DNA from 2 places in the uncultured Virgibacillus sp. genome. Region 2 is predicted to be linked to the other one. Evidence: riboswitches for the same ligand, from Rfam matches in the RefSeq annotation. Region 2 holds a riboswitch; the other holds the start of a gene.
The links. Region 2 has a riboswitch for preQ1 ahead of queC (7-cyano-7-deazaguanine synthase QueC). Riboswitches for the same ligand answer to the same signal wherever they lie in the genome.
Positions count from the first base shown of each region.

Region 1: another riboswitch for preQ1. It lies ahead of queF (preQ(1) synthase); the one in region 2 lies ahead of queC (7-cyano-7-deazaguanine synthase QueC).

Region 1 covers NZ_CANMAB010000009.1:54,659-66,021, reverse strand. Annotated here, with positions in the region: gene Q1A47_RS03820 (APC family permease) at 1-271, opposite strand, end outside; gene Q1A47_RS03815 (queuosine precursor transporter) at 589-1,197, opposite strand; gene queF (preQ(1) synthase) at 1,321-1,818, opposite strand; PreQ1 riboswitch class I at 2,152-2,198, opposite strand; gene yidC (membrane protein insertase YidC) at 2,269-3,036, opposite strand; gene Q1A47_RS03800 (hypothetical protein) at 2,991-3,356, opposite strand; gene Q1A47_RS03795 (TRAP transporter permease) at 3,764-5,914, opposite strand; gene Q1A47_RS03790 (DUF1850 domain-containing protein) at 5,918-6,400, opposite strand; gene Q1A47_RS03785 (TAXI family TRAP transporter solute-binding subunit) at 6,418-7,410, opposite strand; gene Q1A47_RS03780 (response regulator) at 7,522-8,163, opposite strand; gene Q1A47_RS03775 (sensor histidine kinase) at 8,174-9,955, opposite strand; gene Q1A47_RS03770 (DctP family TRAP transporter solute-binding subunit) at 10,258-11,322, shown strand.
Region 2 covers NZ_CANMAB010000014.1:26,905-40,637, reverse strand. Annotated here, with positions in the region: gene rodA (rod shape-determining protein RodA) at 1-900, opposite strand, end outside; gene Q1A47_RS05225 (hypothetical protein) at 909-1,103, opposite strand; gene queE (7-carboxy-7-deazaguanine synthase QueE) at 1,379-2,101, opposite strand; gene queD (6-carboxytetrahydropterin synthase QueD) at 2,082-2,531, opposite strand; gene queC (7-cyano-7-deazaguanine synthase QueC) at 2,528-3,193, opposite strand; PreQ1 riboswitch class I at 3,280-3,326, opposite strand; gene Q1A47_RS05205 (TRAP transporter large permease) at 3,591-4,895, opposite strand; gene Q1A47_RS05200 (TRAP transporter small permease) at 4,885-5,373, opposite strand; gene Q1A47_RS05195 (TRAP transporter substrate-binding protein) at 5,389-6,423, opposite strand; gene Q1A47_RS05190 (GntR family transcriptional regulator) at 6,908-7,585, opposite strand; gene Q1A47_RS05185 (5-carboxymethyl-2-hydroxymuconate Delta-isomerase) at 7,755-8,135, opposite strand; gene Q1A47_RS05180 (fumarylacetoacetate hydrolase family protein) at 8,158-8,919, opposite strand; gene Q1A47_RS05175 (fumarylacetoacetate hydrolase family protein) at 8,916-9,704, opposite strand; gene hpaI (2,4-dihydroxyhept-2-ene-1,7-dioic acid aldolase) at 9,862-10,782, opposite strand; gene hpaD (3,4-dihydroxyphenylacetate 2,3-dioxygenase) at 10,823-11,803, opposite strand; gene hpaE (5-carboxymethyl-2-hydroxymuconate semialdehyde dehydrogenase) at 11,842-13,344, opposite strand; gene Q1A47_RS05155 (flavin reductase family protein) at 13,405-13,733, opposite strand, start outside.

The sequences.
Region 1 (11,363 bases), on a different contig from region 2:
TAAACGATGCTACTCTGCCCATTGCCTTATACGTATATACATGCTCTCCTCCAACCAATGGCAGCGCTGAGGACAATTCGGCATAAGTTAATCCAACTAAGACAACAAGTAGCCCTCCAATAGCAAAGGCTAGCATCGCTCCCATGGAGCCAGCTTCTGTAATCCATAATCCAGACGTAACGACCCATCCCCAGCCAATCATTGCTCCAAAAGCAAGTGCAAGCACATCTTTATTACCAAGAATCTTTAATAGCTTATCCGATTCATCCATCCATTTCCCCTCCTCAATTTGTAATTACATCACCATTATATTAACTAATTATTCAGAATTATTACCTTATACGAATCTCTTTTTTATAAAGTTGCCTACTTAATGATGCATACGCAACCCTTCCTTTCATATATTCATGAAAATTAAAAACCGGCCATAAAGATAGGAACCTGAAGTAGGAGATCCTATCAATATAACTGGTTTTAATCTAATGTTTTGCTTTCATTCTTCAGCAAAGTCAATGGAATTGGCAGTTTATAAATCTTTGATTATCTTTACAATAAATAAAATCCTATAAACAATTAAAAGTTACTTTATTATTTTGCCTCAAGCTTCCTCGCCCATTTAACCAACAAATAAGCAAACGGCGTATCTATTATTGCAATGATTAGTTTAAATATATATTGGGTGACTATCATACCTAATAGAACTCGTAGCGGCACGATTCCCCAGAATGCGATGGTTATAAACAGACTTGTGTCAATAAGTTGACTTGTCATCGTTGAGACATTATTTCGTATCCATAGCTTCTTCTCACCATGGCTTGCACGAAGACGATGAAAAATACTTACATCAAGGTGTTGACTTGCTATATAAGAGAGCAAGCTAGCTGCAATAACACGAAAGCTACCACCTAGTATTTGTTCGAATTCTGATTGTAGACCAAATGCTGGTGCAGCAGGTAAATGAACAACAATAAATATGAAAAACACCGCAAGCAACTGGGTTATAAATCCTGCCTGAACCGTTTTTCTAGCTGTATTCTTTCCATATACTTCTCCAATCACATCTGTAAGCAAATAGGTCACGACATATACAATCGCAGCCCCAGGCAAAATAAATTCTCCTATTTGAAACAGTTTAACAGCTAATATATTTGATAGTAATAAAAGCCCAACAAATAACGCATTAAGATAGATAAACATAAAACTCCTCTTCCTTGTCCATTAATATGCCAGCACGTCCTAATCTTCACTACGTTGTAAATCTGTAGTCTGTGCTGCAAACGAGATTATAAAGGAAGAGACCTAAACCTAACCCTCTACTTTTTAACGATTATCTATATTTTCTGGGTATAGATCATGATTCATTAGTCTTTGATCTGCCATCTTCTCAAATTTAGTACCCGCTTTACCATAATTACAGTAGGGATCTATGGAGATCCCTCCACGCGGTGTAAACTTTCCCCAGACCTCAATATAACGGGGTGCCATTAAATCAATCAAGTCATTCATAATAATATTTATACTATCTTCATGGAAGTCACCATGATTACGAAAACTGAACAAATAAAGCTTTAGTGACTTACTCTCAACCATTTTTTTATCTGGTATATAGCTAATATACACCGTCCCAAAGTCAGGCTGATTTGTTTTAGGACAAAGCGTGGTAAACTCAGGGCAATTAAATTTAACAAAATAATCACGACCCGGGTGCTTGTTATCAAAAACCTCCAGTACGTCCGGTGTGTAGTCAAAAGCATACATCGTTCCTTGACTTCCTAGCTGTGTTACACCAGTTAACTCATCATTACTTCTACTAGCCATCGCGAAGCCTCCTTTTAAATATTCTTTCGCTAAAACAAGTGCGTACCTACTTAATACTCCATTTAGAAACAAAGCATTTAATATAATTCACCAAAACGAACAAGTGCAAGCGCCGATTTGAAACCTAGCGACCGGAGCGAGTCAACGGATATAAAGGAATCACGGTGTGCTTTGCGAGCCGATGGTGACTTGTCGTAGGGCAATTCGTGAAGTAGCCTCGTTTCTGGGTGCTGGAGCTCAACACGCCCATATTTATCCACATCGGCTAATTTTGTAATTCTCTAGACAAACAAAAAGCCATGGCCTAAGGCACATGACTTTTTATTACATCATTTGTCCTTAGTTTTTTATAGAGGGTTAAAGCTAAGAACCTCTCCCGCACGGAATGTTTTCTACTATCCATTCCACTCGAGTAATTATAAATAGGATACATTCGGATGTCAACGCTATTTAATGTTGGATTTTCGGATAGTACAATCTTTTTGCTAACAATGTTTGAAGAACTAAAAACAGTCCACTAACCGTCCAATATAATGGTAATGCAGCAGGTGCATTAAAGGAAATAAACCCTATCATAACAGGCGATAAGAGCGACATAACCGCCATCTGCTTCCTCTGTTTTTCGTCCATCCCTGTTAACGATACTCTCGATTGAATAAAGTAAATAGCCGCTGCGACAAATGGTAGAATCAAATCAACCTGTCCTAAATCGAACCAGAGAAATGAATGTGCGGCAATTTCTGGCGAATTCCTAATCGCATAGTAAACCGCTATGATAATCGGAAATTGAATAAGCATCGGCAAACACCCCAATGAGCTTAAAGGGTTAAATTGATGCTTCTGGTAGAGTTGCATCATTTCCTTTTGCATCTCTGCTTTCGACTCTGCATCTTTTTTGTCCTTATACTTATCCGTAATAGCATCCATGTCAGGCTTCATTTCGCTCATCTTTTCTTTCGTCTTTGCAGCACTTTTCGTTTGTTTTAAAGATAATGGCATTAAAAGCAAACGAATAAGCAACGTTAGAACGATGATTGATAATCCATAGTCGCCACCAAACAGTATGGCAATATATTTGATAAGCTGCGAAAAGGGATTTTCAAAACTAAAAAAACCTGCAGCGCTAGTATCACCTTGGCAACCCGTTAAAAAGATTACAAGAATAATACTAATTACACTATATTTCTTAAGGAATGTGAATATAAATTGACGATCCATTGTTGTCCTCCTCGTTTTGATAATTCATTTGCTTGGAACGAGAAGGATTCGTTGTCTGTATCATCATCAGGCGATGCTATTCGATTTGTCTTTTTAATTAACCATTCAATAACCTCTCTACATTCGCCAAATAATTCTTGCATTGGCAATAACCGTACACGTAGATTATGATATTCCCTTGTCAAAATATTATTATTTTCTATAATATTTCGCGCATCTATTGTTAAGAATTGATAGGTAGATACAATCGTAAGTAATATACTAATATATAGATAGAATGGCGACACATCATTAACTACTTCATTTAATAATTCTATCATCACTTATATTCACCTCCTTTATCAGTCTAATATCTATTATATCATAGGATTACAAAAGCTTAAATGAAGCTTACCGAAATGGTGAGCATGAGTAAATATAAAATGAAACTTCAATAAGTGGTGGTATTACTGCCAGTTGTTTGTGGGATAACAAAAGCATAAGCACCCGACTAGATACGTAGCGACTGGAGCGAGTCAACTAAGATAAAGAAATTACGATGTGCCGATGATGACTTATCGTAATACGATTCGTGAGTCGCCTCGTTTCTGGATGCTGGAGCTGGACGCGTCTCAACACACCCCTATTTATCCACGGCTAATTTTATAATTTCCTAGACTATTAAAAAAGATGTTGATATCGATGCTTTTGCATGGATAATTAACATCTTTTTTATCATTTATTTTTATTAACCGACCTGATTTTCTCTCTCTCTTTCTATTATTTTTCGCCAGTTGGAGGATAGAACTAAAATAAGAGCTAATATGCCTGCCATATCTGTCCAAATACCAGGATAGATGAGCAGCAATGCTCCTAAGGTTGCCATCACTCGGATATACCAGGGAAGTGCATCCTTCAAAAAGCCTTCAGCTGCTACGGATAAAAGAAAAACCCCTGTTAGTGAAGTCACCGTAATAAGTAGTAGATTCCCAATCGTAGCATCGATCATCAACATTTCACGAGAAAAGACGAACATAAATGGTACAATAAATCCAGCAATTGCTAGTTTCATTGCTTGCATGCCTGTACGCATCGGATCACCACCGCTAATACCTGAACTTGCAAAGGCAGCTAACGCAACTGGCGGAGTGATATTAGCAAAAATTCCAAAATAAAACACAAACATATGTGCAACAAAAATAGCTGTTTCATCTGTTCCAGCTAATTCTCTAAAATATGGTAATTGTAGTAATATTGGGGCTGCCATTGTACTTGTAATAATATAGGTTGGAATGCTTGGTAATCCCATCCCTAAAATAATCGACGCGACCATCGTTAACGCTATTGTGATTAAAAGCTGAACAAGGGGACTCTGAATCATTTCACCGACACTTACGATGGAGCTTGCAATCTCAAGCGCTACACCGGTTAAAGAAGCTATACCTACAATAATGCCAACCGCACCACAAGCAACTGCCACAGGAATGGTTGTACGAACACCTTTTTCCAATGCCCCAAAAAAATCCCGAACATCTATTTCCTCTGCTTTCACCTTTGCCTTTTTACGTATAAGATTAATGACTAAAGGTATCAGGACAATTAGCCCAAGCTCTAACCAGTTATCACGTAACATCGGCATACTTATCCCTGATAGGAGTGCTCTTATCTGAGATTCAAATATAAGAAATAAAGAAACTGCCATTCCGATAAGTAACATTCTTCCAGTACCTGTAATAATAATCGTTGATACAATCGACCAAAACGCTGCGTAGAATGGCGTCTTCCCTGTAAATAGCAAATACAATAGGATAGCCATTGGAATCAGGAGATGACCACGTTGGATTAATACCTCCTTCACAGTTGGCAACTCATTCTTATTTAATCCACGTAAACCAAGCTTAGAAGCCCTAATATGGACCTGGAGTAAAATACCAATATAAAATAATAATGCAGGAATAATTCCAGCTAAGATCACTGTTGTATATGGTATACCTAGATTCTCAGCCATGATAAAGGCTGCTGCTCCCATTATTGGAGGTAATATTTGCCCACCAACACTAGCAGAAGACTCGACAGCCCCTGCAAAATTCTTCTGATATCCTACTTTTTTCATTAACGGAATCGTAAAAGCACCCGTTGTCACTACATTTGCGATAGCGGAACCATTAATTGAACCTAAAAAGCCGCTTGCCAGAACAGCCACCTTAGCTGGTCCACCCTTCGTATGACCAGCTACCGCCATTGCCAGATCATTAAACATCTGCCCCATTCCCGATTTACTTAAAAATGCACCAAACATAATAAATAATATAATATAACTAGCAGATACTCCGATTGCTGTCCCTAGGATTCCCTCTGTGATGTAGATTAAATGAGATAGAATTCCTTTCGAAACACTTAATATAATGGGACCTGTTAGCTCAGGATATATGGATAACTTTACGTAAAACCCATAAGCAAGAAATCCAAATGCGAGTAACGTTAGTCCCCACCCCGTCACCCTTCTTGTAATCTCAAATAATATAATAAGGACAGCAATACCGACATAAACATCTATATCGTTAATTTGACCACCAGATTCAATAATTCGGTTAGCAGATGCAAGCATATAAATACCAAGTAGGAGGGATATCCCCGCAAACAGATAATCATAGACGGGGATACCGTTGTGCTTTCTTTTTTTCATTATAGGATATAATAAAAAACCTAACACCATTAATGTGTATAAATGAAGACTACGTTGTTTGATATCTACAAGTGAACCAGCATATGACGTATAAAGATGAAACAAACCTAATCCAGCTGCTAACACGGTAATTAGGATGCCTATAACTAATGGGTATTGTGTACGTACATTGCTTTCCCGTTCAAACCCCTCCAAATTTGCTTTTTCATTCATATATCATCCCACCATTTCTTTTACTGTTGTCCATAGAATGAAGAAGAGAGGCGCTTGTTTAGCCTCTATTATATAAGCCATATTACTTGCTTCCAAAGGGTATCTTTTCTTTTGATAGATCAACTGGTAATCATTCATTAGCGAAGACCTTAGCACTAGCTCGGCACCAATCACTCTATCTATCTGCATATATACCCAACCATCTTGAACTTCGGTTGAATGCTCTGACCATGTAGGAACTCCAGCACCAAATGTTTTAAATTTGGTGGAATCTAATGAAATAATTTGATCATCAACTATGAAGTTTTCCACCCAGGCTTCCTTTTCAACAGAATGAATCCACTGTAAAGAAAAAACATCATCATTTTGAAGAAAAGCATAGGTGATGGTTGTTCCTTGTGATACAAGTATTGCATTTACTGGTACGAGCAACACACCTAGCCCAACCATTATAATCGTTATCACTATCCATTTAAGTCGCGACATCCTTTTATTGAAGCATCTTATTTTAAAATCCCCTGTTCTTCATAAAACTTTTTAGCACCTGAATGGATTGGGACTACCAAACCTTCGGCCAAGTCATCCCGATCGAGTTGTTTTAATGCACTTATAGATACCTCTTCGCTTCCTAAATAATCGTAATATCGTTTCGTCAAATCATATACGAGATCTTCGCTAAGCTCTGGAGAAACAGTAATTATGTTTTGAATACCAACCGTATTTACCTTTCGATCTAGGTTATACATCGCCTCATCTCTAGCTGGAATCGTAAATTCTTTATAGAATGGATACGCCTCCATTAGTTTTTTTGCAATTTCACCGTTAATTTCTACAAATACTACTTCGTTTTGCTGCATTAAATCAGTTATATTACTATTCGGTACTCCAGAGGTGAAGAATGCTGCATCTAAATTTCCGTTTTTCATTTCCTGTACACTATCCGCATAACCAGTATGCGTTACTTTGGAAAGATCATCGTATGATAATCCAAGTACCTCTAATACCTTTTTAGCGCTTTGCTCGACTCCTGAACCAACTTTACCAACACCAACACGTTTTCCTTCCAAATCTTCGATTGCTTCGATTCCACTGTCCGCTGTTGCGACAACTTGAACAACATTTTGATACATACCAGCCATTGCTTGCACATCCACTTGATTACCTTCAAACTGTCCCTTTCCTTGAAGCGCATCGTAACCTACATCACTCATAATAATACTCATCTGATTTAACCCATCCTGCATATTCTGAATATTCGCTACGGAAGCACCAGTAGACTCGACAGTGACATTATTAATATAATCACTTTCTTCAAAAATAGGCTTTAATGCTCCGCCAATGGGGTAGTACGTTCCCGAAGTACCGCCAGTCCCAAAAACAATTGGTTGACCATCACCACTAACTTCCTCCGAATGTTCGGCTGCTTCTTCCTCTCCACAAGCTGATAAAGCGATAATAATTGAAAACATACATATCAACACAAGGTATTTTTTCAAAACAAGTACCCTCCTTTAAAATCCTTTTCTATATGATAACGCTTTCATTTTATTTTAAGAATAATATGAACATATTGTACATTTTGTTCATATTGGTCTTTTAGATAGCCATTAAATAAGCTTGTATCGATTAACTGGTCTACCAACCACACCATACTGGAGGATAATCTCTACGCGATCCATCTTCTCTAAGTAATCCAAATATCTCCTTGCGGTAACCCGTGCAATACCTATACTTTCAGCTGCTTTATCTGCTGAAGCAGGCTCATTCTGGGAGCCTAAAAATTCAATTACTTGATTCAATGTTTGTTTATTTAAGCCTTTAGGCAGCAAATGTCCTTGTCTACTATTCTGTTCATTCTGCATCATTAAGACATCAATCGTTTGCTGATCTACCTTTTCACTTGCATTAAATTGGCGACGATAACGATTATACTTAGTCAGTGCCAGAACAAGACGATCAAATTTGAATGGTTTAATAATATAATCGAGAGCTCCGTGATGTAGCATATTACGAACCATATTCATTTCATTAGCTGCGGAAATGATAATCACCTCCAAATCCAACTCTAACTCCCTTAACGCTTTAAGTGCTGCGATACCATCTTGTTCAGGCATATAGATATCCAGCAGAACGAGATCGGGATTGTTGTATTGACATAATTCCAAGCCTTGCTTCCCGTTTTCGGCTATTGCAATAACGTGAAAGCCCTCTACCCTTTCTACCATTCTTTTATTGACTTCTTGTACCATAGGGTCGTCCTCAATCAGCAATACTTTCACTTCTGAATCTCTTATCACGGAACCCTTCCTTTCTCAACATCATTGGAATCGTTATAATAATTTGTGTCCCCTGATGTAATACTGAATCAACTGATATAGTCCCTTCTGCCTTGGATATCATTTGCTGTATTAAATATAGGCCAATTCCTGATCCGGATTTCCCTTTGGTCGTATAGCCCTTTTCAAAAATTCGATCCGTATCAACGATACCAATTCCATTATCAATGATTTTTATCATACAATCCGTTTCATTTTGATAAATTGTGATATTAATCCTTTTTTGCTTTATCTCTGATATAGCACATGCGTCAATTGCGTTTTCAATTAAATTCCCTAGTATGAGCACCATATCATGATTGTTAAACACAGTTGGAAATGCTTTTATTGACGTTTGACCATCCACTCTAACATCAATTCCTAGCTCTTCACCTCTACGTATCTTGCTAATAAGCAAACCTGCAATACTATAACTTTTAATTCGTTGCATCATGAACCTTGTTAAGGACGCCTGCTTCTGTGTCGTTTGGAAAACATATTCCAACGCTCGCTCATTTTCTTCTAACTGAATTAATCCTGCAATTGTATGAAGCTTATTCATATGTTCATGATTTTGAACACGTAATGCATCGACAAAAGCTTTTACACCTGTTAACTCCTCTGCCATCTTTGTAACTTCTGTCCGATCTTGAAAAACCACCACACAGCCTATCCGTTCGTTTTCTATTTCTATTGGAATCCGATTTAACATAATTAGCTTCTCATGAACTCTCAATGTTTCATTATAAGCTGCCGTCTGCCCTCTTAATTGCTGTACCATTACTTTGTCTTTCAAGACCGTACTCATGAGAGCATCATTAACATCCATTTCAATATGTAAAATCTCTTTTGCCTTTTCATTAAAAACAACTAACCGCTCATCACGATCTACAGCAATAACGCCTTCATGCATTGCTTGAAAAACTGTTGTTCTCTCTTTTAGCACCCTCGCTATCTCATATGGCTCCATCCAAAACGTCTGTTCTTTAACATGTCTTGCCAATAAATAAGAACCAATGATTCCAAAGGCTATTGTCAGTAAAGCAATGATCATTATTTCTACTCGTATAGATAAAAGTATGTTCCAAAATGATGGGAGCATATTTCCGACAAGCACTACTCCTATTTGTTCAAAACTATCATTAACAATTGGAACAAAAGAACGGATAGCAGTTCCTTGTTCCCCCTTCGCTTTTGAAACATAACTATGCTCAGCAAAAGCAGCCCCTTCATCCTTCCCTGACGATACCGTTCCGAGCTGTTTTTCGATTGGATGGGAGAATCTGATACGGTTCATATTTAAAACAACAATGTAATCAACTTGATTAATCGTACGTATTCGCTCAACAATTGGATTGATTGTTTTCCAGCCTCGTGCTTTTACAATTGAATCCTTTATTTCTGGTAAGTTCGCCACGATCCTCCCTGTCATAAGTCCACGCTCACCAAGCCCTTCTTCTTTTCCTTGAAAAAGATTGCCGATAAGCATAATGCCACCAATTAAGAGCGTAAATAGAACAATCCCAAAAGATAGAATCATAATCTTTAGTCTAATTGGCATTTTACGAAGACTTACCATTCCCCACTTCTCCTTAAGTTTAATGATTGATAGAATATTATGATAAAATAAAGTGAAACTTCCATCCGTGGGGGGGTTTTGTTTATCCCCACGGATGGTTAGGTGAACCAATCGGACATTTACTGGCAGTTGTTCCACACTTCCCATTTTGGTTTCTCTTTATTGCTTGAAGTGGGTATCTTACTGCCAGTTATATGCGGGATAAAGTAAAACTTCCGTCCGTTTTTACTAAAACAAATACGTACAAAGGCTTCATTCGCCACTTCCTGTGGCAACGCCTTTGTGACCTACTTCCATGGAGGCCCGAACCAATCGGACATTTACCGGCAGTCGATCCATCGCCCATATTGGTTTCTCTTTATTACTTGAAGCGGGAGCTTACTGCGGTTATATGCGGGATGAATGACCACACACTGAACTTTCTCTATTTAGTTCATGGAGGTAATTATTTGCGAAACTTTTTTATAATTCTAACATTTATTATAACAGGACTTGTTTCCGCTGTCGTAATTGGAATTGACTTCGAGACAATTCGTGGAACAGATGATTATGATGATGAACAAGAGGGATTACGTGAACAAATCATCATTCGGTTTAGTCATGTTGTTGCGACTGACACACCAAAGGGACAAACAGCCCGGAAGTTTGCTCAACTTGTAGAAGCAAAAACAAATGGAAGAATCAAAGTCCACATTTATGCAAATGGGTCTCTATATAATGACACCAATGAGTGGGAAGCCATCCAAAATGGGAATGTTGAAATGATTGCCCCGGCAACAGCTAAGGTAAGTGAGCTATTTCCCAAATGGGGTATCCTTGATCTCCCCTATGCATTCCCTACACACGAGGCAGTAACGGAAGCATATGAGGGTAAAATAGGGAAAACATTGCTTGCAAACCTTCATAATACAAACGTGAAGGGCTTGACTTTTTGGTATAACGGTTATAAACAGCTTACGAATCAAGTACACGTTATCAAACTACCAGATGATGTAAACCGACTCCATTTCCGTATTATGCCTAGTCCTGTTATTAAGGAACAATTTAATCAAGTACATGCTAGCACAAGTAGCTTACCATTTAATAAAACTTATCAAAACTTGGAAGTACATTTTATTGATGGACAGGAAAATACGATTTCTAATATTTACTCTAAAAAATTCTATGAGCATCAACCGTTTGTAACTATGAGCAATCACGGTTATCTCGGATACGGTGTTTTTATTAATAAGCCTTTTTGGGAATCATTATCTGAATATAATCAATCAGCCATTCAAGCTGCCTTAAGTGAAGCAACGGATTGGGGGAAACGTCACGCGATTGAGATGAATGATCATTATACACGTGAATTAAGAAAAAAAGATGTTGTTACTATTCACTTTCTTACAACAAGAGAAAGAGAGCAATGGAAGAATGCATGGAAAGCTGTATACGATCAGATGACTACGATTATTGGCAACGAGTTAATGGACGAGGTACATCGGATACAGAATAAGTATAATTCTAGAGAATGATAACTGCTCACTATTCTCTTATACACCCAACATTTTAGCTT
Region 2 (13,733 bases):
AATTAGTAGAAAATACAATAATAGCAATATACTTGCACCTATAAATCCAAATTCCTCACCGATAACCGTAAAGATAAAATCAGTGTGCGCTTCTGGAATTTGCCCATTTTGGACTTGCACACCCTGGTTAAACCCGTTTCCTGTTAATTGCCCAGAACCAATACCTAGGATAGCCTGCTTTAATTGATAACCATAATCGGATGCAAATTCATTCGGATTCAACCAACCATAAATTCTAGATAATTGATGATCTTGAAAAAAACGAGAAAACAACTCAAAATTCAAATAGTATAAGGTTATTAGTAGAATAATTAAAGCAATTAAGCTAACGGTTAACAATAAAAGCATAGCTGTAGAAATATGGGAGACAAATAAAAACGTCAATGTAGAGGCTACGATCATTAAGCCCGAACCTAAATCTGGTTGCATTAATACGAAAAATAATGGTATTACCGTTGCGATGGAAACCTTTAATACAACTGGAATACTAGCAATGAATGATAGACGTTTACTACCAGCCTTCTTTAAAAGAACAGCAATATAAAGAATTAAAAATAGTTTCATAAACTCAGAGGGTTGTAACTGAAAGATCCCCAAATCTATCCATCGCTGAGAACCATTTTTTACTGTACCGAACAATTGGACATAGACTAACATCAAAACCCCAATAAGGTACATTGGAAAAGCCCATTTTTCTAGTAATTCATAGTCAAACCAAGCAACCATGATCAACATAAGAAATCCAACTATATACCAAAACAATTGTCGTTTTACAAAGTAAAACTCATCTGCCACTGCATACTGACCAGACCCACTATACACAGCCACCAGACTAAATAAAAATAAACAGATTAAGATAATAATTAAAAAACGTATACGGCTAAACGTAGTGTCCTTCATGAATTTAGTTACCTTTCATAGATAATAGAGTTTATGTATTCTCCTAAACACCAGTAAATGATTGATGCTCCCTGTCGCTTCCCATTCAAAATAGTTAACATAGTAACCTTATCCATTGTTGACACTTTACTAAATGGGCTAACTGATAGAAATTGATCATGAAAATAATGACCATGCCGAAAATTGCAATTGTCCGCTGCCATGAATTTATTCCTCCCAAGCGTATCTTCATTTAGCTTATCTTCATGATGACATAATGTCAACAAAAAATGACAATAAGTCATCAATATAGAATTTGAGATAAGAATTTAGCCAAAGAGAAAGCCGAACTAGATTCGAAACGTTTTACCCGCTCTCATTTGAATCTAGTTCGGCTTTTTGGTTGTAAAAATATTTTACATATTTATAATTTTTCCCTATCATTTTTCTTTAAAAGTGAAGACTTTAGGATAAGATATATCTCATCTCCATCGTGTTCTTATACACCGCGTTTATTCCCCCAGAGAAAGGTATGTAATTGAGGGAGCACCCGCACATCTTTTAAGATGTTGTTTGTCATTACACGTTCAATAAGCGCTTCGTATTTCTGAAGTAAGTGCTCCATCAATTTATCTGAACTTTCCATACCAATTTCATCATTTCCTACTTGAAGAAATAATTTAGCCTGAGGATACCTTTTATGAATCTGTTCAGCGTATGTTAAGTCACCCTCATCAAATATCACAATTTTTAAGCTATATTCTCCTTTTTGTCGATGTTGTAACGAATCAATTATAAAATCTAACGTTTGATAATTGGTTTTCATCCCTGAGCTAGGAGGCTTTGGTGATAACGTTAGATCATCAATTTTAGTAAACCACGATTGCCATCTACTTCCCTGTGTCTCAATAGCAACTTTTATTTGTTCGTGATGGAGTAAATCAATCAAGCGACTCAATTGGCTAAGTAACGCTGGGTTGCCACCTGAAATCGTTACATGGCCGAATTGATCTCCACCCTTTTGATATAAGGTTTGCATTATTTCCTCTGCTTCCATCATTTTAATGAGATGTTTCTCTGATCCGTCCCATGTAAATGTTGAATCACACCATGAACAGGAATAATCGCAACCAGCAGTTCGTATAAACATGGTCTTTCTTCCAATAACCATTCCTTCCCCTTGAATGGTCGGTCCAAATATTTCAATTACTGGTATTTTCATCTATATTCTCCTTTGGACGATAAACACAATAACTAGAAGGCGTTTCCCGTAAATACACTTGGATACAACGCGGAGAATGCGAAAAACCATCTAAATATTCCTGTACTAATTCATAAATCGTCCGAGCAACAATTTCTGTTGTTGGAAAGGTATTAGGACACACATTTGAAAAAGCAATATCTTCATTCATAACACCATGATCAAAGCGTTTATGAATCAAATCCTTTATTTCTTTAAAATCAACTAAAAATCCTGTGTGGTTAAGCGTTTCACCAACAATCGTAATATTTGTAAAATATGTATGTCCGTGCATGGACTGACATCTCCCAGTGTCTTGATGTGGAATATAATGTGCTGCTGCAAAATGAAAGTCTTTGTTAATTTCATAGGAATAGTTATGATGTGGAACAGGATAGATTTGTTGTATCATTTTGCTTGCTCCCTCTTCCGATTAGTTTCATATTTTTCTAACCCATTTTTTCTTAATTTACATGCCGGACATTCCCCACATCCACTGCCTTTGATTCCGTTATAGCAGGTCAACGTATTATTTTTCACAAATGAAAAAGCCGCTAGCTGGTCACTTAACTCCCACACCCCTGCTTTATCCAACCACATAAGCGGTGTATGCAAAACAAATTGTTCATCCATTGCTAAATTTATTGTTACATTCAGTGATTTAATAAAAATATCCCGACAATCTGGGTAACCACTAAAATCCGTTTCACAGACACCAGTTACTAAATGTTTGGCATCTATTTGCTTAGCTAAAATTGCTGCGAACGATAAAAACATAAGGTTTCTTCCAGGGACAAAGGTAGATGGTAGCTCTCCCTCATTTTCTGTTATCTCGATATCTTTTCGAGTTAACGCATTTGGTGCTAACTGATTTAACAAACTCATATCCAACAGATGATGTGTAACTTCCAAGTGTTCACAAATATTTCTCGCAACTTGTAATTCTTCGATATGGCGCTGACCATATTGAAATGTTACTGCTTCTACATGTTCAAACTTTCTCAGCGCCCAAAACAAACAAGTAGTACTGTCCTGGCCTCCACTGAATACAACTATCGCTTTTTGGTCGTTCATCGACGCTTCTCCTCCTCGACAAAGAAGAGTGTTCGTTAACTAGCATTTCCCATCAAAAAAACAACACTAAGAAGGGTGTTGTTTTGGTCTCCTTAGTTTTTTATAGAGGGATGGAATTGCGAACCTCTCCTGTATTTTTACAGATTTCTTAATTAAGTTGCAGCTCTAGTTTACCATTCATAAACTAATTATGAAAGATACTTCTTTCTTTCACTATAAATGTAGCTTGAATAGGTTCATTACTATTTGTATAAGTCACAGAAGTTCGGCTATAAAGCAATGCCCACTTCTGAAGAATTTAGAGCTTTTAATTTTCCGTAAGCAATGATCGGTTATTTTCAACGAAGGGATATATGTATAGCAATACTTTTGCATTTTAGAAGATCTTTAATATATTTTATTTCATTAAGCTAGGTAATATCGTTACTATTTGCGGAAATACGATTAACAATACGATGCAAATGATCATCCCAATGATCATTTGCACAGCTCCTCGGAAAATTGTCTGTACTGGAATATTAGTCGCGACTCCTTTAATAACAAAGATACTAATTCCTAACGGGGGTGTTAATGATCCTATATTGATTGCCATCACCATAATAATTCCAAACCAGACACCATCAAATCCAAGTTCCATAATAATCGGATAAATAATTGGAAGCGTTAAAACGATTAAGGATAAGCCTTCGATAAAACATCCTAATATAAATAATACAATTAATATTAAGATCAGAATTACATATGCGTTAAGTTCTAACCCACTCACAAAGGAAGTAAGCTTCACAGGTAGTCTGCTAATTGTGAGAAACTGACTAAATAATGTAGCTCCGATAAGTATTAAAAAGATATAGGCAGTTAACCGTAACGATTCATTAAATGATTGCTTTAGTTTATTCCAGTCAAGTCTTCTAGATAAAAAAGCGAAAATAATTGCACCCATTGCTCCTACACCCGCAGCTTCGGTTGGTGTAAAAACACCTAAGTAGATTCCACCAATACTAATTAAGAATAAGCCTAAAAATGGCCAAACATTTTTTAATGTAAGTAATTTCTCACGAATTGTTGCTTGTTCAGATCTCGCAGGTGCTAATGTTGAATTACGCCGAACAAGAATTGCAATAATAATCATAAAGATAATGACCTGAATGACACCAGGAATAATACCTGCTATTAATAATGCCCCAATTGCTTCCCTTGTTTGAATTCCATATAAAATTAAGATCACACTTGGCGGAATTAATATTCCAAGTGTACCACCTGCTGCTACACAAGCTGTCGATAGACTCGGTTGATATTTAAATTTTTCCATTTCAGGAAGTGAAATTTTAGAAACGGTTGCAGTTGTCGCATTAAGTGAACCAGAAATGGAAGAAAAAATGGCTGCAGTACCAATGGTGGCCATTGCTAATCCTCCCCGAAGATGACCAACCCAACTGTCTACAGCTTTGTATAAATCCTTTCCCAATCCCGTGTATGAAAGAATCATGCCCATCAAAATAAATAATGGAATAACACTTAACGAATAGGAACTCGCCGTGTCAAATGGAGTCCTACCGAGCTGAGCAAATGCCACATCCCAACCTCTTATTAATGTTGTACCTGTCAAGCCTACAAATAAAAGAGAAATACCTACGGGAACCTTTAGTAATAACAAGACAATCAATGCAATAATACTAATAAAACCGATTATTTCAGGACTCATTTGAATGAACCACCTTTTGCAAATAATGAATAGCATGCAGAAATGCGGTTAGCGCGAATAACATTGTCCCTATAACTGCTAACATGGCGATCGGAAAAAGTGGAATACGTAAATCACCTGTTACCGTATGAGCGTAAAAGAGACGAATTGCATATTCACAGGTACTCCATGCTACAAGTAGCATTAAACCCGTGATTAACAAATTAATGACAGATTCAAATATCCACTGTATACGAGTTGAGAATCGCTCAATTACAAAGTCAATTGTAATATGTCCCTCTCTGACATGTGTGTAAGCTAGGCTTAAGAAGATGACAAGTGATAGACCTAGCTCCGTAAAGTCGACCGTACCCGTGATAGGAGCTTTAAGAATCCATCTACTGAGTACATCTAATGTAATCAAGATCGCCATCAATAATAGAATGACTTGAGCAATATAATGAATGACTCTACTTAATTGCTTCATTATGCTGTCCATCTAATCACCTTCTTTCTACTTCTTTAGCTCCGCTTTTAATTGAAATGCTCGATCATAAATATGTTGACCGGGATAGCCCCTATTTTCCATGTCATTTATCCATGCTTGAACAATTGGGTCCAATGCCTTTCTCCATGGAATTAATTGCTCCTCTGTTAAATCAATTACCTCTGCTCCATTTTCTTTTGCTAATTTCCTTCCTGTCTGACCGTCTACATCAAAAACACTTCCACTTTCTATAGACGCTTCTATTCCTGTAGCTTCATTTATGACCTGTTTTTCCGAATCTGTAAAACGATAATATGCTTCCTTATTCATTACCGAAAAGAAAGGAGTTGCAGAGAAGTTGCCAATTGTGATATAAGCCGCTATTTCATGTAGACGATAATTATAAAGCGCTTCCAAAGGAACCATCGCTCCATCGATAACACCTCGCTCTAGTGACTCATAAACATCTCCCATTGGCATAGATACAGGTACAGCTCCTAATGCTTCCAAAATATCATTAGCTAACGGAGATGGAGATCGAACACGTAAACCTTTTACATCTTCAGGTGATTCAATACGGTGATTTTTCGTAATTAACTGAGCAGGTTCTGCGGTAAATAAAAATAATGGTATCGTATCAGCATGCTCCTCCTGAATACTTGGAAATTCTTCATAGAGATTTGCTATTATTTCCGAACCATGGACAGCTGTTTCCGCCAAAAAAGGTAGTTCCATAACAGACATCAATGGAAACCTCCCAGGAGAATATCCATGAACGCTTAATGCAATATCTGCTTCTCCCGTAACAGCCATATCATATTGTGATCCTGCCACTCCCAATGCATTGGAGGGATATAATTCATAGGTTATGTCTCCATCTGTCTTTTTTTCTATTTCATTACCTATACCTTGTAACACCTGAGTCTGAACCGGATGACTCCCGGGTAAAAAATGAGAAATAATTAAATTATGTTGTGATCCAGTGGAAGCTATTCCTTCAGAACAAGCTGTTAGTAAAAGCAATACAATAATCCCAATAAAATATCCAAGCTTATCAAACATCATTTTCCCTCCAAGGAATAAATTCAGCCATCATCCTTTTGATAACGCTTCCATTTGGTATACAAAATTATATATAAGATCATATATAATGTCAATTGTGAATTATCAGAATTTTTTCTCTTTCGATTAGAAACGTAACGACTGGCGAGGCAACGGAGATAAGGAATCACGGTGTGCTTACGAACCGATGATGACTTATTGTAGAGCAATTCATGAAGTCACCTCGTTTCTGAGCGCTGAACCTGGACCCGGCTTGACACGCCCATATTTATCGACATGGGCTAATTTTTTAATTTCCTAGACTATGTAAAAGGAGCTGTCTGTATTCGTCAGCTCCCTACTTACATAACAGGAATATGAGCCTTTTTTACAAGCACGGTTTTCATCTTGTGAACAAGTACATACTCCACCTTATCTGTTCCCATAAGCATTGCCATCGTGTATAATTACCAGCAAAAAAATCGATCCAATAACACCTTGCATATTATATAAAGGCATCTCCATGGATTTGGTTACGTTGATGTTTAAATGCTTCCTTTGTATTTAATTTATGCATACGAGCTACCTTTTCAACCGTTTCAAAATCAGCTTTTCTACGAAGTAAATCTATGAGTTGTTGATGCTCTTGAATAGAAGCAAAAGCACGTTTAGGATGAAATGCAGAACCTGTTCTCCGTATTGAGTCTAACTTTCTCCAAGATTTGCGAATTTCCTCAACCAAAAATCTATTTTCACAATGGGTATAGATTAAATCATGAAACTGCCGATTTAATCTTCCGAAAGCCTGAAAATCAAATGCTTCAATAGCCTCTTTCATTTGTTGATTTTTCGTTGATAACTCCGTTATTTTCTCTTCTGAGAAGCCCTGTTGGTTACTCAATGCAGTCGCATATCCTTCCATAACTGCTAATACGGAAATCGTATCTAAATACTCGTTTTTATCAATTGGCGTAACTACCGGTCCAATATTGTTCTGATAATCAATTAATCCCTCTGCTTCTAATTGCCGTACAGCTTCTCGTATTGGAATTGCACTTGTAGATAGTTCTTTTACTAATTGATTAATGACAATGCGTTGACCAGGTGCATAGTACCCTTCAATAATTCTTGATTTCATATAATCATAAGCTTTTTGTTTTTTAGTAATTGTTTTATTTTCCATAGTGGATTAATCATATACTATATTATATATGATGTCAAAATGGTTACATACCTCCTCTTCAACAGGTTACCCTTTAGGATAACATCAATTGGTGGCAGGCCTTTCCCAGCTATTTGGCATAAATATTTGATCGCTTTGTGCTAGTAACTATTTTGAACTTTCTCCAATACTATTTTTTATAGCGCTGATGAATATTATTTAATTTATACGTAGGAGAGATAAATTCATAGATTTCCATAGATAATGCAAGATAACGATCTTTATAGATCGTAGAAAAATGCTGTTCGATGGCACGAAACAAATCATCACCTAATCGCTTTTTTTCTTCTTCCGTTCGTCCTTTTCCTATTTTTAACGTAGCATGTACAAAAGCGTCATCTTGAGTACCATCAGCGACAAGATAATCACTCAATTCAATAGCTCTGGAACGAAGTCCACCAATCGGAATGATATCTTGATGGTTAAGTAGTGTGGTATTTATTGTTTTCAATAATTTTGGGATACTCGCCGCTTTTAAATTATCTGTGTATTCAATGATTACATGTGGCACAAGCTCTTCTCCTTTCGCCATATTAATTAGATAGAAAGGCTTCCTCCCCAACTATTGTATTGACAAGACGACCGATTTCTTCTATCTCGGTTACTACTTCATCTCCTACTGCTGTATCTATGGAGCCCTTTGGGGTGCCGGTTAAAATAATGTCTCCTGGGAACAGGGTCATAAATCCACTTAAGTATTCAATTAACTCTGGAATTCCTAAAAGCATATCAGCAGTTGATCCTTCTTGTGTTTTTTCTCCATTGACGTATGTACGCAATGCTAAATTCATAGGATCCTTCACATCGGCTTTATCTACATACCATGGTCCTATTGGTGTACAACCGTCACGATTTTTCACTCTTAAGTTTGGCCGGTAATAATTCTCTAAGTAATCACGTAACGCGTAATCATTTGCAATTGTGTATCCTTTAACATAATCATATGCAACTTCTTTTCTTATCTGTTTCGCTTCCTTGCCAATGACGACCGCTAATTCACATTCATAATGCATAAATGCAACATCACTTGGACGCATGGTGCTGGCTTTGTGACCAATTAGTGTATTTGGACCTTTAAAGAATACAAGTGGGTCTTTTTGAGTTGGAGAAAACGATAATTCCTTCGCATGATCGGCATAATTCAAACCTAATGTAAAAATTGTATTTGGCTTAACTGGAGGCAGCCACACTGCCTGATCTTCGCTTACCATTCTTCCATCATTTAGTTGGATACCATCCTCTGCAACAACTGCTTCATGGACAAGTCCCTGATAAGCAATTCGTGCATGCTTCATGCTCTCCCTCCTACTAGTGCTTCTTCGGTAGTTATCGTATTTTCTAATATACCTATCTTGTTAATTTCAATCTGTACAACATCATTTATTCTGGCAACAGGTGGGTCTTCTGGTATGCCAACTAATAGCACATCACCTTTTGCTAATGTCATAAACGCGGTCACATCAGCAATTAGTTTCTCAACGGAACGAATAAGATTTTTCGTATTATTTTCTTGTTTCAACACACCATTAATCCTTACTCGAATCTGTAAATCATTAGGGCTATCTACAGAGTCACGTGTTACAACCCAGGGTCCAATTGGACAAAAACCATCGCGAGCCTTTTCTTTAATAGCTGGTCGATAAACACTATCATGTGGAATAGTAACATCATTTACAATCGTATATCCTTCTACGTACGATAATGCTTCGACTTCATTAACCTTGGTTGCTGATTTACCTATTACAACACCTAAGGCTGCACCCATCTCTAGTTCTGAAATGTCCTCAGGTAGGACAATCATCGATCCTGCAGAAGCAAATGTATTGACAGGTTTAATATATAAAATCGGTGCTTTGGGAGGGGCTAGATATGGTGTTTCATACATAGCCTTTTCTAGTTGTTTGTATTCGCCCTGATAGTTTAATAACGTACCGTAAACTGTTCCAGACACAGGGATATCATACGAAACCTCCTCTTGCTTATACGATGTTCCAGCAATTTCGATTTTCCCATTTTCAACATCGACCTTGGCTTCCCTATAATGCTGTATACCTGACATCTTTAAGCGAACGGTTTTCATGATTCATCATCCTTTTTTCTGAGCTATATACCAAGCTTAAGCAATACCCAATCCTGTTACAAAAGATTATTGCTTAAGCTCGAAGTACTATGAAAAAATATACCCATAAGCCTCATTGCCCATTGACTAGCTTACTTTTGCTCTTATGTTGTTCTCCTTAAGTGGGCTGTAAAAGTTTCCCGTATTCAACCAAGGTTTCACGAATTTCGTTTTGAAGCGATTTTGAAGGTAAATCCATCGGCAGTCGTAATACGGGTTCGATTTTCCCCATCATCCCTAAAGCTGTCTTTACTGGTGCAGGGTTTGTATCTTTAAATAGGACATCATTTAATTTCATTAATTCAAAATGCAAGTCTTGTGCACGCTTCACATCCCCCATTGTCCATGCATCATGCATCTCCGCTACCTTTGCTGGTTCTACATTAGCTGTTGCACTGATTGATCCTGCACCACCAATAGTCAACATCGGATAACAAAGTAATTCAATACCTGAATATAATAGGAAGTCTCTACCACAACGAAGCATTACTCTGTTCACATGTTCAAAATCCTTATTTGATTCTTTAACACCCACAATATTTGGACAATCCTCATTTAATTTAGCTAATGTTTCTACTTCCATATTTAATGCAGTGCGACCCGGAATATTATATACAATAATTGGTATATCCACCGAATCTGCTACCGTCTTGAAATGCTTATATAATGCTTGCTGATTCGGTTTATTATAATATGGAACAATAACCATGGCTGCATCTGCACCAATTTCTTGTGCCTTTCTTGTTAAATACATGGTTTCATCGTGGTTCGTTGAGCCAGTACCTGGTGCAAATGGTACTCGACCATTAATTGTTTTCTTCGCGTTATCCATTACTTTGACCCGTTCTTCAATGGTCAGTGAACTTGGTTCCCCTGATGTACCTGTAACAGAAATCGCATGTGTACCATTGTTCAACTGATATTCAATCAGTTCCGATTGTTTATCGTAATCAATTGAAAAATCAGCTTTGAACGGTGTAATAACTGGAGTGATTGACCCCCTTAAACGCTGCTTTATTTCCTCATATGTCTTGGTCATTTTGCTCATCCTTTCTTTTCATTAAACGATTTGAATTAACCTATAGTACAAATTGCGGTTTTCTTTTTTTCAATTTCGGTTCATGTAGCGGCAATTTTCTCTCAGTTTGTACATCCAAAACTCTAGACGCTTCTTCAAACCAGCTGTCCGGCGCTTCATGTCCCCAAAATGTTTGTCGCATTGGATCATCTAAATCCCACTTAATTGGTTTGAAGTCGGGGTCACTCGTTAAATAATCTCCATTATATAATTCAATTCGATGACCATCTGGATCTCTTAGGTACAAGAAGAAGGCATTGGATAATCCATGACGACCTGGCCCACGTTCAATATTTGGTCCATACCCCATAGCCGCAAGCACATCACAACCATCTATTAAACTCATTGGGTCTTTTAGCCAAAAACCAATGTGATGTAGCCGTGGTCCTTGCCCATTCATGAATGCAACATCATGAACGGATGGCTTACGATGTAGCCAAGCAGCCCATATTTTATCTTCTTCTCCAACGGTATATTCTGAACACATAAATCCAAGTTGGTTGATATAAAAGTCATATGCTTGCTCCACATTTGGTACCATACAGTTAAAATGATCAATCCGCTGTACTTTCGCACCTTTATACAGGTCATAGCGTTGTAATAGGCGGTCAACCGTCTCCATTTCTGCGTAAAATTCTAATGGTAAACCAGAAATATCTTGAACTCGTAATGCACGCCCAAGTGCTCGTTGTGTCCCTTTTTCTAACCACTTCGCATCATTGCCTTGGCTAAGAAAGAATTTCTCCAGTTCATCGAGATCTTTTTCAGAGGTAACTTTATAGCTTATTGCTTCCACAGCAGCCTCCGGTTTCTTTCTTAACCAGAGGCTGTGATGATTGTGTTCTTCCAGCCCGCGGAAAAAAATATTCTCATCATCCGCTTCTGACTCGATAAATCCGAGCGCTTCATAAAAAGCTTTAGACTTTTTTAAATCGGTTACGTGTAAAATGGCACGACCTGAACGAATAATATCAAAGTTCATGCTGGCATTCCCCTCCCCATATAAAATCATGACAGCTATTACTTTCCAAATTGCGGAATAGGATGATCCTTTAAAGCAACATGGATAATTTGTGTTTCCGTATAGAATTCAAAGGCATAATGTCCACCTTCACGACCAATTCCACTGTGCTTTGATCCTCCAAATGGTGTTCTTAAATCACGTACATTCTGTGAATTCACCCATAACATACCAGAATCAATCGCTTGAGCAACACGATGCCCCCGTTGTATATCCTGTGTCCAAACGTAACCAGCTAAGCCGTAGCGAACATCGTTAGCTAAGTCAATAACTTCTTGTTCATCTGTAAATGTCATTGCAGCAATAACTGGTCCAAATATTTCTTCCTGTATCACACGCATTTGATTAGTTGCATTCAGAATAAGGGTTGGCGCAACGTAATTACCTTTGCTGTCTGGAACATTTCCACTAATTACTTCGCATCCTTCTTTTTTAGCAATTTCAAGATAATTCCTGACATTAGCATAATGATTTTTATGAATAAGTGGACCAACCTGTGTATCTGCTTCTAACGGATCTCCTACTTTTATCTTGTTTATACGTTGTTTTAACTTATGAATAAACTCATCAGCTATATGTTCATGCACATACAAGCGCGAATTCGCCGTACAGCGCTCTCCATTAAACGAGAATATCCCCCATGTACATGCATCAAGTGCACGTTCAACATCAGCATCGTCAAAAACAATAATTGGTGATTTTCCACCTAACTCCATAGAAAAGCTCTTCAAAGCGTCCGCACCATTTTTTAAGATTTCTGAGCCAGTAGTCGTCTCTCCAGTAAATGAAATCAACTCAACATCGGGATGTGCTACAAGGGAAGCACCTGCTGTTTCTCCATAACCGTGAACTACATTAAATACGCCTTTAGGAAGTCCTGCCTTGTCTATGATTTCTGCCAATCGATTAGCAGTCAATGGAGACCACTCCGCCGGCTTTAAGATAACGGTATTCCCAGTAGCCAATGCTGGTGCTATTTTCCATGTTTCTAACATAAATGGTGCATTCCATGGTGTAATTAACCCAGCAATACCAATTGGTTTATGAATGGTATAATTTAAAAATTCATCATCCACTTGATATGCTTCTCCTACCATGCGCGTAGAAACCATTTCAGCATAAAAACGGAAATTATAGGCTGCTCTACTCACCATTTTCTTGGTTTGACTTATTGGTAAACCAGTATCAAATGATTCTAGAGGGGCTATCTCTTCAATATGCTCATCAATAAGATCTGCAATTTTGTAGACATATGCAAGCCGATCTTTTACTTTTAAGTCGCCCCATTCTCCGTTAAAGGCAGCTCTTGCTGCCTGTACAGCTTTCTTAATATCAGCTTGATCACCTGATGCAACCTTGTTTATGGTTTCATTTGTATATGGACTTATATTTTCAAATGTGTGCTGACTTTCGGCTTCAACGAATTCTCCATTGATATAGAGCTTGATATCTTTTGTTTGCTGTTTCATTTTCAAATGCTGATCAGCTACTTGATTAGCCATGTGATTTCCACTCCTTTGAATATAATATATTAAATCATATATAATAATTTCGATCGTTAACTATACATATTCAACGGGTTCATGTTTTCCGTATTTTCCACCGAAGAATGTTAACGGATTTCCATCTGTTACATTCATATCGATCACTTTACCAATAAACAATGTATGATCTCCAACTTTTACGCTACGATCTAAATCACATACTATGGAGGCTAGAGCGTTTTGGATTACCGGAACTTGTTGTATATAATCAAATTCTATTTCCTCGTCAGCATTTGCTTGACCAGCAAAGTGCATGGAAATATCCTGCTGCTTATCAGACAGAAAACTAACAGCAAATTTCTCAGACTGGTTTATTTTATTTAACATATTAGCTCGATTGTCAATGG